DNA from 3 places in the Paenibacillus sp. YYML68 genome. Region 1 is predicted to be linked to each of the others. Evidence: riboswitches for the same ligand, from Rfam matches in the RefSeq annotation. Region 1 holds a riboswitch; each other region holds the start of a gene.

Region 1 (4,619 bases):
GCTAAGGCGGCGGCAGGGAAGGCGGCGGCCTACGACATTGGGGGCAAGCTGCTCGGCCAAGTGCTCGTGCTGGCCTCGGCTGTATACCATTCGGTCGGCATTATCGACCTGATCGTATGGGGGCTGATCGGCATTGCGTTCCAGATCATCATCTTCTACCTGTTCGAGCTGCTGACGCCATTCAAGGTGCTGAAGGAAATTCCGAAGGGCAACGTGTCGGTCGGCATGTTCTCCTTCTTCCTGAGCGTAGCCTCCGGTCTGCTCATGGCCTCGCTGATCAGCTACTAATCGAAGTGAGGGCTGTACAATGGTATTGTTGAAGCGGATTCATCATACGGCCATTATTTGTTCGGATTATGCAAAGTCTAAGCACTTCTACACGGAGGTGCTCGGTCTAACGGTTCAGAGTGAGACGTACCGGGCCGAGCGCAGCTCCTACAAGCTCGACCTCGTTGTCGGCGATACGTACCAGATCGAGCTGTTCTCGTTCCCGGACGCACCTGCCCGTCCGAGCTATCCGGAGGCCAGAGGGCTGCGTCATCTGGCGTTCGAGGTAGATGACGTCGAGCAGACGGCCGCCGAGCTGGCGGCTCGGGGCGTTCAGATCGAGCCGGTTCGCGTCGACGAGACGACGGGGAAGCGATTTACGTTCTTCCAAGATCCCGATGGGCTTCCGCTGGAGCTGTATGAGGGGTAGCAAGTGTTAAGCAAGATCGTGTACGGGGCATCGCTGAGAGGCGGTGCCTCTGCTATTTGCCAAGAGCTCATAGCTGTGCGCTGTGGACGCTTCCTCAGTCGAGATAAAGCAGCTGGATTGTGATGGCGACTGTAAGCAGTTACCAGAGTATGTTAGCAAGTGACATTAGCGAAAGAATAGGAGATGATCGAATGAAGGTGCTTTTTTACTTTGTCGTGACGATGGTGTTGTTCATGCTGCTCGCTACGTTGGCCGGTCCATTGCTCGTCGCTGCAGCTATAGCCGCTATCGTGACATTGCTCTATCTGATCTACGAGGAGCTATGCGTGCTGACGGAGCGGTTCAAGCGGGAGCCGAGGGCGTTGCTGCAGGAGAGAGAGGAGCTGCGGCGGCAGGCGCGAGAGGCGGAGGAGCAGTTCGATTCGAACGATCTGCCGCAATCGAAGGATATTGCCGAGCTTGCCGATAAGCCGACCCGTGATTAAGTGTTGAAAAAAGTTGAGAAAAAGTTGGAAATAACCGGACACCCCTGCTATAATCGAAATTGAAAATCATTATCAATGCATGCCGAGAAGCGGCGTGCTGATTTATACAGGAGCAGGGGGAGTTCAAGTCATGAATGTGCAACGGAAGGCAGAGCGACTAAATTGGACGGAGCTGGAGACGAGATTTGCAGTGCGCCAGCATGATCTCGAGGGGAAGCTGCTGTTCGCGTGCCGAGCAGAGCAGCTGGCCGATCCGGAGACGATGCGGCAGCTGCTGGACATCTACGGACAACGAATCAAGGCGCTGGAGCCTGCTGCGGCAGCGGCGTACTTGGCAGGCTGGTTCGGCTATGCGGCGCTGGCTCAGCTATACAGCTGCTCGATCTATGATACAGCGCTGAGCTTCACACCTGAGCAGCTCGAGCTTCAGCTATACGAGAAGGGGGACTACGCCGTCTTCTCGTTCAAGCTGCTCGGGCCCGAGCTTCAGCAGTCTACTACTCATAAGGAGCCTCCTCCGTCCAGAGCGGAGTGGCTTCAGCAGACATGGGTCGAGCTGTATGGTCGCACGTTGCGACCGATGCTGGAGGCTGCGGCTGCAGCTACCGGAACAGACGTCGGCTCGCTATGGGGGCAGCTGCCGACTCGCTTCAACTACACGGTACCGCTGTGGCTGGAGGAGACGCACGATGAGGAGCTTCAGGCGATCATCAAGGACGATTACCGCAGGCTGTGCCTGGAGCTGCCGGCTGACGTGTTCGGCCGTTCCCGCAATCCACTCGATGTGAAGGTGCGCCTGATCGAGGATATGAAGGACAGCTCGAAGCAGGTGAAGATGAAGAACGCTTGCTGCCTGTACTACCAGACGGAGGGCGGCACTTATTGCTATACGTGTCCGCGCATGACTGAGGCGCAGCGTGCGGAGCGGCGTGCAGAGGCGCGTCTTGCACAGCAGCAGGCTGCCCAGTAGTCGGCAGACTAGGTGGGTTCAACCTGCGCTTGCGCAAGCACGTCCCGAGTTGTGCATCTGTCGCAATAGGCGGTCTGTTCTTCCCATGACGTCATTGTATTTAGCCCTAAGCTTAACCCTAAGCAGCCATATTCGGCGTCGTTCGACGTCCGCTATGGCTGCTTTTTGCATATGCTGTCCATCTATCTCGTAACGAGCGTACGTGTACCGACGATAAGCATATACAACAAAGAAGAAGGCGCGATCGCGCCTCCCTGCCGGTGTTCCCTATGGACTTGACTGAACGAGCCTCCGCCTCAACATCTGTGCCTGAACAATAAGCTTGTCCAGCTGCTCACTGACCGCGAGCACACGGGCGTGCTGGAGGTTCATCTGATAGCTGAGAGCGACGTCGACCAATTCCTGCTTCATGTACTCGATCTGATAGTCGAGCGAGGTAGGTACAACCATAATAAAATCATCCTTTCGGCAGCCTGGCGATCGTGGCGCTATCCAGCAAGCGCGGTAGACCCATAGCTTTGCGCCCTTGCCTTTCGACAAGTTTGCTAGTATCGTGGATGTGACAATTAAGCATATTGTCGAGTAAAGCGCTGTATTTGTCAATAGATGTGCGGTTGGACAATTTTAGCATATCCATTTTTTTTGAGTCTGAACAGGATGGTGACCACTATGAACCGTTATATGTTCGCAGCCCTGCTCATCGTAACGACCGCCCTGATGGGCTCCTCCTTCGTCGTCGGCAAGATCGGGGTGGCGCATATTTCCCCGCTGCTGCTAGCTGGCTTGCGCTTCGTGCTGGCCGGTGGTCTGATGGCTATATTCGTTGTGAAGTATGAGCACCCCAGATGTCTTATCGATTGGGGCAAAATCGCCGTCATCGGCTTGTTCCAGACGGTCGGGGTGATGGGCTGCATCTTCGTCAGCCTGCGGACGATTACGGCGGGAGAGTCATCGATTCTGACGTTCATGAATCCACTGTTCGTCGTCTTGCTGAGCAGCCTATGGCTCAAGACGACATATCGTGCGCTGCAATGGGCTGGCGTTGGGATTGGAGCGTTGGGGATGGTCGTACTCGGCTTGTCCCAATGGAGCAGCGGTACGGCGATCGGCCTGATGGGCGGGATCAGCTGGGCCGTAGCTACACTGCTGGTCAAGCGGTTCGGGTCGTTCTGCAGCATATGGGTGCTGACGGCGTACCAGATGCTATTCGGAGGGCTCGTGCTGACTGGCAGCAGTCTGCTTGTGGAGGATATTAAGCTGTCTATCCATGTCGTATCCGTCACGTCGCTGCTGTACTTAGCAATTATCGGATCGATCGTTCAGTTTGCGCTCTGGTTCTATCTGCTCTCCCAAGGGGACCCGGCGCGTACGAGCGCGTACTTGTTCCTCGCTCCCTTGTTCGGTGTGCTGTGCGGATACTTGCTTCTCGATGAGCCGATCCACGCGGAGACGGCGGTCGGAGCGGTGCTCGTGGGCATGAGTATCTATTGGATTAACCGAGGTGCCCCAGCACGCCCGAGGTAGGTGTTGAATAAGACCGGGACCCGCGATCCGATTGGATGAGCTTGTGCGCTCGGAGATTGCAGGCCCGGTCTTACTTCAGCTGCTGCTCTGCGGCGGACGCTTAATCGATTATGCTCCGAGCAGCTGCACAGGTGCCCCGATACCAGACCTCGCAAAGGAGAGACTCGCATGGAGCAGCCGTCGCGCAATCACGACACGATGAGTGAAGTGGATACGCAGAAGGGGAAGTATGCTCGGTCGAAATACATCGCACTAAGTGACTGGGAATTTGGTAAATATTAATTCATGCTGGCTTCTGAATAGATTTGCGTATTCGAGCCATACTAAGCTTCGACGGTGAAAGAGAGGTGTTGTGTGATGAGCCATATAACGAACGCAACCGAGGGAAGTTGTTATTGAATCCAAGTAGAGCGAGGGGATGTGCCGCAGACACGTTCAAGTAGTGTAAGCTACGAGTGTGATCGAGGTTGACCCGGATTCATGAGGATCAAGGCAGTGTCCATTCAATCACCGTCAGGGACCCCGAGAGGGCAATGTCATTAAGTTAAGGCGCAGAGCCATATATCAAGAAAAAGAGCAGGTTATCGAATAGATAGCCCGCTCTTTTTCTTTGCACAAAACGAAAAAAGACTTGACAAATAAGCGAAGGTGTGTATCGTAACCCCTTGGAAATACGAGGAGGTTTTGCCCATGCATGCTTACGAGAGTTCACTAAAAGAAACGCTGACAACCCTCATTCGAGAGATGTCAGCGGCACCAGCGCCTTATGTCAAAAACCCAGAAAAAGACTTTACCCGGAAGAAAAAACTGCCCTTCGAAACGATGATGCAACTTCTGATCTCTATGGGAGGAAACAGCATATACAAGGAGCTCTTGGAATCACAAGGTTATGACGTAAACACGGCAACGACTTCCGCTTTTGTCCAACAACGCAATAAAATTT
Region 2 (4,619 bases), 870 kb from region 1:
TAGAAGTCAAGGGCAGAGCCTCCAAGCGCAGCTTAGGCTTGATCGAGACGTATGCGCAAGGCGCGTCCGGAGCTGACCGGATGCTGCAGGAGCTCGTCATCCAGCTGAATCGGCTGCGCGAGCCGACGATTCTCGTCTTCTTCGGGGATCATCTGCCTTCTCTTGAGAAGTATGATGCGTATACGGATACAGGATATATTAAGGGAGAGGACGACCCCGACTTCTGGTCCAAAATGTACGAGGTGCCCGTCCTCGTCTGGAACAACTACATGCCGCGCGGAGAGAAGGACCACCTGCACATCAGCCCTTCGTTCCTCGGACCGTACGTGCTGAAGCATGCCAAGCTGAACGGCAACGACTATACCGATTACTTGAACGCGCTGGCGTCCCGCATGCCGCTGCTGCCGCCCAAGGAGCAATATGAGTCGCTGCATATTGACGAGTCGACAGTCAAGGAGTATGAGCAGAAGCAGCAAGCGATACTGGAGCGTGAGCTACAGCAGGCAGCTGCCTTAGGAGCAGTGCCGTCAGGAGCCGAACCAGCGTTCACGCTCGGCTATGGCAAGCCGGTAATTGACCGCATCTCGCCTCAGCAGCTTCAGCATCAGAAGGGAAAGCCAGACGCTAAGCCCATAACGTTGACCGTTGAAGGCGGTCGATTCGGGCTCGGCTGTAAGGTCTATGCCGCAGGCGTGAAGCTGAAGACGACGTGGCGCAGCGAGCAGAAGCTGGAGGCGGTGTTGCCTGTCTCCATGCTGAGCAAGCATCAATCGATGCCGATCGAGGTGAAGGTGATCGACTCGAAGGAGAAGGTACTCGCAACGTCTGCCCCTGTACCGTTCGAGATTATAGCGAAGCCTTAACGGGACATAGCAATAGCCGCACTCCACTCATGGAATGCGGCTATTCTAGCATCTGGAACGAACGGTCGACGTCCACTGACTGAATATTGTCGATTACTGCGCTTACCCGGGAAATGAAGCGAGCTGCTTCGTCATTCGAACGTGCCACATCCCGGCATCCAGGAACGGCTCCTCCGACTGTATGCTGTATCCGGCCGAGGTGTAGAACGGCGCTGCATGCGTCTGGGAGTCCAGCATCACGCGACCAATACCCCTGCTTCGAATATCGTCCTCCATCCGTTGAACAAGCCTCTTGCCGAGGCCCTGTCCTCGATAGGAAGGCAGCACCGCGATCCGTTGAAGCTTCGCCGTGTGCGCGTCATACATTTTATAACGGGCTGCCGCAATCGGCACCTCGCCATCGAGCATCAGGAAGTGCCTAGCCGCATCGGGCGATACGTCCAGCTCGTCCACCTCCAGCTCACTTGGCACGCCCTGCTCCTTCACGAACACTTCAGATCGAACCTGAAGACACTGCTGCAGCTGCTCAGCCGTGGTTACCTGTATGACTTGCTGTAGATGCTCCCATTTCATTCCCATACGAATTCCCCTAATCCACTTGCATGCATGTATTCATTCTAGCTTACAGCGTGTCTTATCCGGCAAATGCCCGCTTCAGCGCTTCCTTCACACGGTCTTTACTAAACGGCTTCACAATAAAATCGCTCGCCCCCATACTGACCGCCCGAATAAGTAGAGCCTGCTGCCCCATAGCAGACACCATAATCACCTTTGCGTTCGGATTTAGATCTTTAATTTTCTCCAGCGCCGTTAATCCGTCCATCTCTGGCATCGTAATATCCAAGGTCACGAGATCCGGTCTTTCATCTGAGTATAGTGATAGCGCTTCCACACCGTTACTGGCTTCCATGGTTACTTCGTACCCGAGCTCACGAATGACATTCTTCAATAACATGCGCATAAAGAGTGAATCATCAACGACCATAATCTTTGGATTCACGTCGTGAACAACCTCCTCTTCGACTTCGTTGTTAACATAATGCGTATCGACTTGTATTCCCGAGGATGTATGTGCGCAGGCGTATGTTGTTGTCATAGCAAAACAAATAGCCCCCTTCTTCATGCCTAAAGAGGACCTGAGTACCGTGCATCTCTTGTCCTTCGGCAGCTGGCTGACTTTGTACACCTACAGTAGTCCCTATAGCTTTGCGTCCTTAGCTTTCGCCAAGTTTGCCTTTGTCGGTTACAAACATTTGTAAAAAGTATTATATCACCGTTTCTAAAAATTACAAGCTGAACCCCAAATTACATTCGAATATCGAGCATATGCATGGAGCTTAGCTGACCCAAGATTTGGTGACGCTTACATTTACCTTCATTATACCGAATGCCTTAGTACAATGCCATCACTACTTTTGTTGCTAATTGTTGAATCATGACGAATACATAGAACAGCAAGTAAGCCCAGCATTAAATTTATGTAAAACGCAAGGAATATTGACAGCTTAGGACGAATGATGTAGCGAAGATAATGAATAGAAAAGGAAGAGTGTACTCCATGCCGAATCTCGAAAAAAGCCAGCTGACCGAACCAGCTCTAGGCTCCCGTAAGGCGATGAGTCTGTTTTTCTCCATGCCGATTTTGGCGTGGGCGATGTTTGACTTCGCCAACACGATCTTCACCTCCAATATTATTACGATCTTCTTCCCGTTCTATCTACAGGAGGTACTAGGCGGCAGCGATACGATGAACCAGATCGCCAGCACGTTCATTACGTACACGAACGCACTCTCCAGCCTCCTTCTTGTGCTGCTATCCCCGCTGTACGGCGTTCTCATAGACCGGACTGGCCGCAAGAAGGCGTTCCTTGTGCCGCTGGCGATCGCCTGCATCGCCTGTACACTTGTAATGGGCGGACTGTCATACTGGCAGACGGAGCTTACGTTGGGCGGCATTCCGCTGTCGCTTGCATTGGTACTTATTGCGTTCATGCTTGCCAAATTTTTTTACAGCTCCAGTCTCGTCTTCTATGATGCGATGATCTCTGACCTCGGGAGCCAGAAGGAGCTCCCGCTCATCTCCGGCTTCGGCGTCGCGGTTGGTTACGTCGGTACGTTAGTCGGCCTGTCGGTCTATCCGCTTGTCGGCAGCAGCAGCTTCCATAACGCCTTCATTCCGAGCGCGTTGCTGTTCCTCATCTTCTCTCTGCCACTGTTCTTCATGTATAAGGAAACAACCGCTAAGCCAATCACGGCCAAGCCGAAGCAATCGTTCCTGAGTGGCTATCGCGATATTGCAGCGACGTTCAAGGAAGCGCGCACATATAAAGCCGTGTTTCTGTTCATGATCGCCTATTTCTTCTTCAACGATGCGGTTGCGACGGCGATTGCTGTCATGGGCGTCTATGCGAAGACTGTCATCGGCTTCTCGACCGGCAAGTTCATCCTGCTCTACCTCGTATCGACCGTATCCAGCATCATTGGCTCCTTCGTCTTCGGCTACATTACGCGCGCCACGGGAGCGAAGACGGCCGTATCGGCCGTAGCAATCGTAATGATGGGCTCAATCGCTCTAGCATCGACGGCGACAAGCGAGCCTGTTTTTTGGGCGGCGGGCAGCCTGTACGGCATCGCGATGGGCGCGATGTGGGTCACCTCACGTACACTCATCGTCGAGCTGACGCCTGAGGACAAGCGCGGGCAATTCTTTGGCCTATTCGCCTTCTCAGGCAAAGTATCGTCAATCGTCGGGCCGCTACTGTACGGCAGCATTACGCTTGCGCTCGCAGAATACGGCAATGTGGCCAGCCGCATCGCGCTTGGCTCTCTGCTTGTACTTGTACTGATCGGACTTCTTGTTCACATACGTGTTCCTTATAACAAGGCAGCTTAGCCGCCCCACCCTCCTGAACGTTCCGCTCACATCGGTCCTCTTGTGAGATGAGCTTCCTTCTGTGCTATACTGATCTCAACTCAAGCGGAGGGAGCTTAAGAGATGAATACATATCGCGCCTATGTACTGGAAAAATCAACCGAGTTCGCATCAGGCTCGGTGCGCCAGATGACGACTGATCAGCTGCCAGGCTCGTCCGAGGACGTCACCATACGCGTACACTATTCCAGCCTTAACTACAAGGATGCGCTCGCGGCGATGCCGGTCAGTCCGGTCGTCAAGCGTTATCCGTTCGTGCCGGGGATCGACCTCGCCGGTACGGTCATCGATGCAGGGAGCAGCAGTCTGTCCGTCGGACAGCCAGTGCTCGTCACCGGCTACGAGCTCGGCGTGACGCATGACGGAGGCTTCAGTGAGCTCGCGCGAGTGCCAGCGTCATGGATCGTCCCGCTGCCGGACGGCCTTACGCCGAAGGAAGCAATGCTACTCGGTACGGCTGGCTTCACTGCGGCTCTATCGGTCATGGAGCTGGAGCATTGCGGCCTACAACGGGCGACAGATCGACACGTTCTCGTCACCGGAGCGACCGGCGGCGTCGGAAGCGTCGCCGTCTCTCTGCTCGCGAAGCTCGGCTATCAGGTCACCGCCTCGTCCGGTAAGCTGCATGAGACCGAGTACTTGCAGCAGCTTGGCGCAAGTGAGATCATTGAGCGCGACGAGCTTACTAAGCAAGCAGGTCAGCCGCTGCTTAGAGAACGATGGGCCGCTGCGGTTGACCCTGTCGGAGGCAGCGCGCTGCCTGTCGTGCTCGGCTCTCTACAATATGGCGGCGGGGCAGCAGTTAGTGGCTTGACTGGTGGAGC
Region 3 (4,619 bases), 450 kb from region 1:
TACGTACATGACCGTTCTCCTCACTAGCACTGATTTCAATACGTCCATTCTCCATGAAAGCCTCGATACTATTCTTGATCAAGTTAATTAAGGCTTGCTTAAACTTGCTCGAATTGCCGCGTATATGAAGCTGCTGCGGAATAGTGACCTCGATCTCGCCTCCGTTCAATCGGGCCAGCGGGATAATAATTCCTTCAATCTGCTTCAGCTCACGGTGAACATTCAGACTGACCATATTGTCTAGCTGCGGCTTCGCAAAGGTCAGGAAATCAGTAATAATGTCGGATGCCCGATCAAGCTCGGATATCGCGAGGTGCATATACTGCCGCTCCTGCTCACTTACTTTCTGAGACAGTAGTTGCAGGAAGCCCCTTGTCACCTGAAGCGGATTGCGCACCTCATGAGCAATGGAAGCAGCCAGCTCACTGATCACCTCCAGCTTATCCGATCGCTGCAGCTGGTTGTTATACAGCTCCACTTCTCGGGAGTAATTGATGACCTGCTCATAATAATGAGCAAGCCGCCTGCCCATGACGACGATCAAGGAGATGACGAAGAAGCTTACCCCCCATTTCCACAGATAGAGCTCATAATCGGCATAGAAGACGTAGAAGCAGATCACATCAATGACGACCGAAACGGCCATCATGATAGACCCGATTGCAAAAATATGCGCCTCCTGATTCCCCTTAACGGCGTTGATGATCGTGGAGGTTGCTAATAAGATGAACTGCACAATAATCACATACCCGAGCAGTGTCACAGAGAAAAAGTAATAGACCTCGTACGCGGCATAACCGTGTAAACACGTCATCATCAAAAATACGGCGCAATACAGAGAGTACAAGAGCTGGAAATTGCGAAATAATCGAATGGTGCCCCAGTAGCCGGGTCCGATAATTTTCTCAAAAAAATAAGTAATGGCTGGCAGCATGGAAAGCAACGTGCAGTCAAACAAAATGAAAAGCAGCTCGCCATGCTCCTGATAAATGGAATAGCTATAGGGCGAATACGTAATAAACATGATCCCTACGCTCAGCACGATGACCGTCAAAAGCATCCATTGAGACGTCGCCTGCGTTCTCCTCAAAAATACGGTGCAAATCAGCATCGTAAAGGCAATGAATACAAATGCGCTCCCAATGATGACACTTTCCAAATTGGCATCCAGCCGCTTCCTCAGCTCGTGGTCCTCGCCGTACCGAATCACTTCACTGAAGCCGAGCTGGCCCTTGCTCGATTGAAGGCGCACATAGACCGTCTTACCGAATGCTTCCTTGGACAGAGGCACGACGACGTTATTAATCAAGTATGGATATGAGCGAGTCGATACATAAATTTGCACACCGTTCATATATACACTCATGTTCTGGCCGTACACTCGGTTCATCAGCAGAGATGGAGAGCTTGCTGCGAAGGACGGAACGACAAACCGGATCCACTTTACCGATGAATCGCTGGGCTGATCGGAGTTGAGCTTGTCAAGCGACTCCGTCTGCCATTGTGCCTGCTCGGAAACAAATATCGAACTATGTGGTGAATCAGACTGCGCCCATACGTATTCCCATTCCGTCAAGCTTTCAACTCCGTCATCATCTGTATTGCTGCTAGCCTGGCTTAACAGGAAGCCGATCATTAAGAGTCCGAGCAGCACGTAAATGATCCAATACCCGCTTCGACTACGCATGTTACACCCCTAAAAACGTTATATCGTCTTCTTTCGACAAAGATCCATCATTCACCTGCTAACTCGGACTATTATTTGCAAAAAAAGTAAACGTAAATAAACAGTCAAACGTTCTTTAGCTGGAAAATGAAACCACACAGTCAATAGGCACTAGGACATCTGCAATCTCGATATGTTTTCGATTCTTTATGCCTATTTTCGACAAGTACCCCCACGATTTAAGATAAGAGTACGAACACTCGTAAATTTACCCAATCATACGGGCACCAATTTACGATACTTCTCGATAAAGGCAAACCTGGTGAAAGCCGGGGACGCAAAGCTACAGGGGCTACGGCGCTTCACGCGCTATGCCAGCCAGCTACCGAAGGAAGGGGAACCCGGGATATCCCTTCTTCGGCGGAGAGGGGATATCTTTTTTTCATTCCTGTGCCACACCGACCAAGCATCAGCCAGCATGACCACCATGATTCTAGGAGGAAACATCTATATGAGACAAACATCCGCTGCACTCCTGCTCTCCTTGTTCCTGATGCTTACATTCATGCTGCCAGCAGCGCTCGCCGAAGAAGCGGTACCGACGAAGGCGAAGGCCATATCCGGGGTAAGCTTCCGCGACCAGCCGAGCACTTCCAGCAACATGATGCGCTACTTGAAATCCGGTGAGGTCGTCACCGTTCGAACGATGGTCAATCCGAACTGGTACCATATTACAGATGCCAATGGTGTGACAGGCTTCGTCACATCCAGTGAACGCTTTATCAGCATCATCAGTAATGCAAGAACGGTGTCCAGCGTTAACTTCCGTACCGCTCCTACTACAGAAGCCTCCCGCATCCGCACATTGCAAACGGGAGAAGAAGTACTCGTGTTGGAGAAGATGAATGACAGCTGGTATAAAGCTCAAGATCAAAATGGTGTAGTCGGCTTCCTGAGCTCCAGCAGCAAATTTATTATCGTCAACACGTCCGTCACCCGAATCGTCCTTCCGCTGCAGGAGCGCATTGAATCGGTCATTAGTGAGATTAACAAATATGCCGGTACGCCCTACGAATTCGGCTCTGAGCGCTTCGATATTACGACGTTCGACTGCTCCGATCTGATGCAGCAATCGTTCTGGGATGCCACACGTGTCGTACTGCCTGGTGATTCCCGTGGTCAAGGCGACTACGTGAAGTCGATGAGCCCGACGACAACAGACTGGAAGCAGCTCAAGCGCGGCGATCTGATGTTCTTCATGTCTTATGCAGGGGCAAGCGCAGCGGACTATGCGTCCATCCACAAACCGACCCAGACGATCACACACGTAGCGATCTATCTTGGCGATGGCAACATTCTACATACATTCTCTCCAGAATCGGGCGGTGTACGCACAGATTCCATCGTTGGCCGTCATTGGGAATACCGCTTCCTGTTCGGCGGCAGTGCGATGAAATAATAACCGATTCAACGCATGCATGTGCAGCCGACTTATGAGCTACACTAACCTTGACATCTCAAGCCCAATACGGCCAAGCCAAGGAGTGAGGACATGAGTCGAGCGAAGTTCAAGGTTGCCGGCATGACCAACCAGGATTGCGTCCATTCTGTTCAAAGCGTATTGCACAGCGTTGGTGCTGAATCGAACGTCAGCCTGATGAATCAGATGGTGACCGTCGAGTACGACGAGAGCGTGTTGTCCATGGAAGGGATTCGCAGCGCGCTAGAGGAGCACGGCTACCGCATCATGTAAGGTGTAAGAAAAAACGTAAGGCGCCGTTGCAGCTTAAGCTGCAGTCTGGCGCCTTACGTTTATATGTCGTTAATCCGCATAGCCTTGCTCGCGCAAGTAGTCGAGCGCGTCCTTCATATGCTCCGGCTGCACTTGCTCCAGCGTCACATCCATAAGCGGCTTGTTCGTGCGAAGCAGCTCCATGTAGAGAGCCAGGTTCAGCATACCTTGACCTAGCGGCACGTTGCGCTTAGTGCCGTCCGCATCGAACGCTATATCCTTCACATGCGCCATAATCATGCGGGAGCCGAACTGCTCGAACGCCCGTCTCATGATGTCGTCTTGATTCGCCGCGTTGTCCTTGTGCAGCAGATTACAAGGGTCGAGCAGTACCCCAATATTCGCTGTCGGGACATCAGCGAGAATGCGCTCCAGCGTATCGAGCGAGTCGACCGCATGGCCGAGCGCAGGCTCAAGGCCAATATGGACGCCCCATCTCTCCGCTTCTGCCGCCAGCTCCTGCATCGACCCCCGCAGGATGGCCCACACGTCGTCCGGATCGCGATCCGCGGACACGTGCCCGGTCTCGAAGGCGACGATGCTCGCTCCGAAGTCACGCGCGAAGCGAAGATGTTCCTTGAACCGATCGAGCGCCTGACGGCGAAGCGTCGGGTCCGCATTCGTCGTGTCGACGTAGCAGCCGAGCACGGCGATACGCACGCCCTCGCGGCGGAACGCTTCAGCGACGCGGATGCCGTAGCCTGGGCTTAGCGCGCCTGTCTTCGTCGATATGCCGTCGAACGCCTTCGCGAGCGCCAGCTGCACGAAGGTGAAGCCATGCGCCCTCACACGCCTAGGCAGCTCCTCGTAGGAGCATGTGCCGAGCAGATGAGCCAGTATGCCGAATTGCACGGTGAGCGCCTCCCTGATTGTTTACAGCTCGAAATATTGCTTGGCGTTATTGTAGCAGATGTTCTGCACCATTGTACCGAGCAGGTTCATATCATTAGGCGCTTCACCGTTCTCGACCCATTCGCCTAGCAGATTGCACAGAAGACGGCGGAAATATTCGTGACGCGTGTACGACAGGAAGCTACGCGAATCGGTCAGCATGCCGACAAAGCGGCTCAAGAGGCCGAGGTTCGCCAGCGCGTTCATTTGCCACAGCATGCCTTCCTTCGTGTCGTTGAACCACCAGGCGGAGCCGAACTGAATTTTACC

The links. A riboswitch is a leader RNA that binds a small molecule or an ion and turns the genes downstream of it on or off. The one in region 1 is predicted to bind cyclic di-GMP.
Region 2: another riboswitch for cyclic di-GMP. It lies ahead of PAE68_RS09815 (response regulator); the one in region 1 lies ahead of PAE68_RS13740 (aspartyl-phosphate phosphatase Spo0E family protein).
Region 3: another riboswitch for cyclic di-GMP. It lies ahead of PAE68_RS15795 (C40 family peptidase); the one in region 1 lies ahead of PAE68_RS13740 (aspartyl-phosphate phosphatase Spo0E family protein).

The regions. Positions count from the first base shown of each region.
Region 1 covers NZ_BQYI01000001.1:3,030,246-3,034,864, reverse strand. Annotated here, with positions in the region: gene PAE68_RS13760 (DUF350 domain-containing protein) at 1-288, shown strand, start outside; gene gloA2 (SMU1112c/YaeR family gloxylase I-like metalloprotein) at 308-697, shown strand; gene PAE68_RS13750 (hypothetical protein) at 889-1,182, shown strand; gene PAE68_RS13745 ((2Fe-2S)-binding protein) at 1,313-2,152, shown strand; gene PAE68_RS13740 (aspartyl-phosphate phosphatase Spo0E family protein) at 2,420-2,602, opposite strand; cyclic di-GMP riboswitch class I at 2,617-2,709, opposite strand; gene PAE68_RS13735 (DMT family transporter) at 2,822-3,676, shown strand; gene PAE68_RS13730 (IS4 family transposase) at 4,367-4,619, shown strand, end outside.
Region 2 covers NZ_BQYI01000001.1:2,155,281-2,159,899, reverse strand. Annotated here, with positions in the region: gene PAE68_RS09825 (LTA synthase family protein) at 1-863, shown strand, start outside; gene PAE68_RS09820 (GNAT family N-acetyltransferase) at 966-1,442, opposite strand; gene PAE68_RS09815 (response regulator) at 1,498-1,863, opposite strand; cyclic di-GMP riboswitch class I at 2,024-2,108, opposite strand; gene PAE68_RS09810 (MFS transporter) at 2,479-3,756, shown strand; gene PAE68_RS09805 (acrylyl-CoA reductase family protein) at 3,859-4,619, shown strand, end outside.
Region 3 covers NZ_BQYI01000001.1:3,477,713-3,482,331, forward strand. Annotated here, with positions in the region: gene PAE68_RS15790 (sensor histidine kinase) at 1-1,687, opposite strand, end outside; cyclic di-GMP riboswitch class I at 1,969-2,056, shown strand; gene PAE68_RS15795 (C40 family peptidase) at 2,178-3,125, shown strand; gene PAE68_RS15800 (heavy-metal-associated domain-containing protein) at 3,219-3,419, shown strand; gene PAE68_RS15805 (sugar phosphate isomerase/epimerase family protein) at 3,489-4,310, opposite strand; gene uxaC (glucuronate isomerase) at 4,332-4,619, opposite strand, start outside.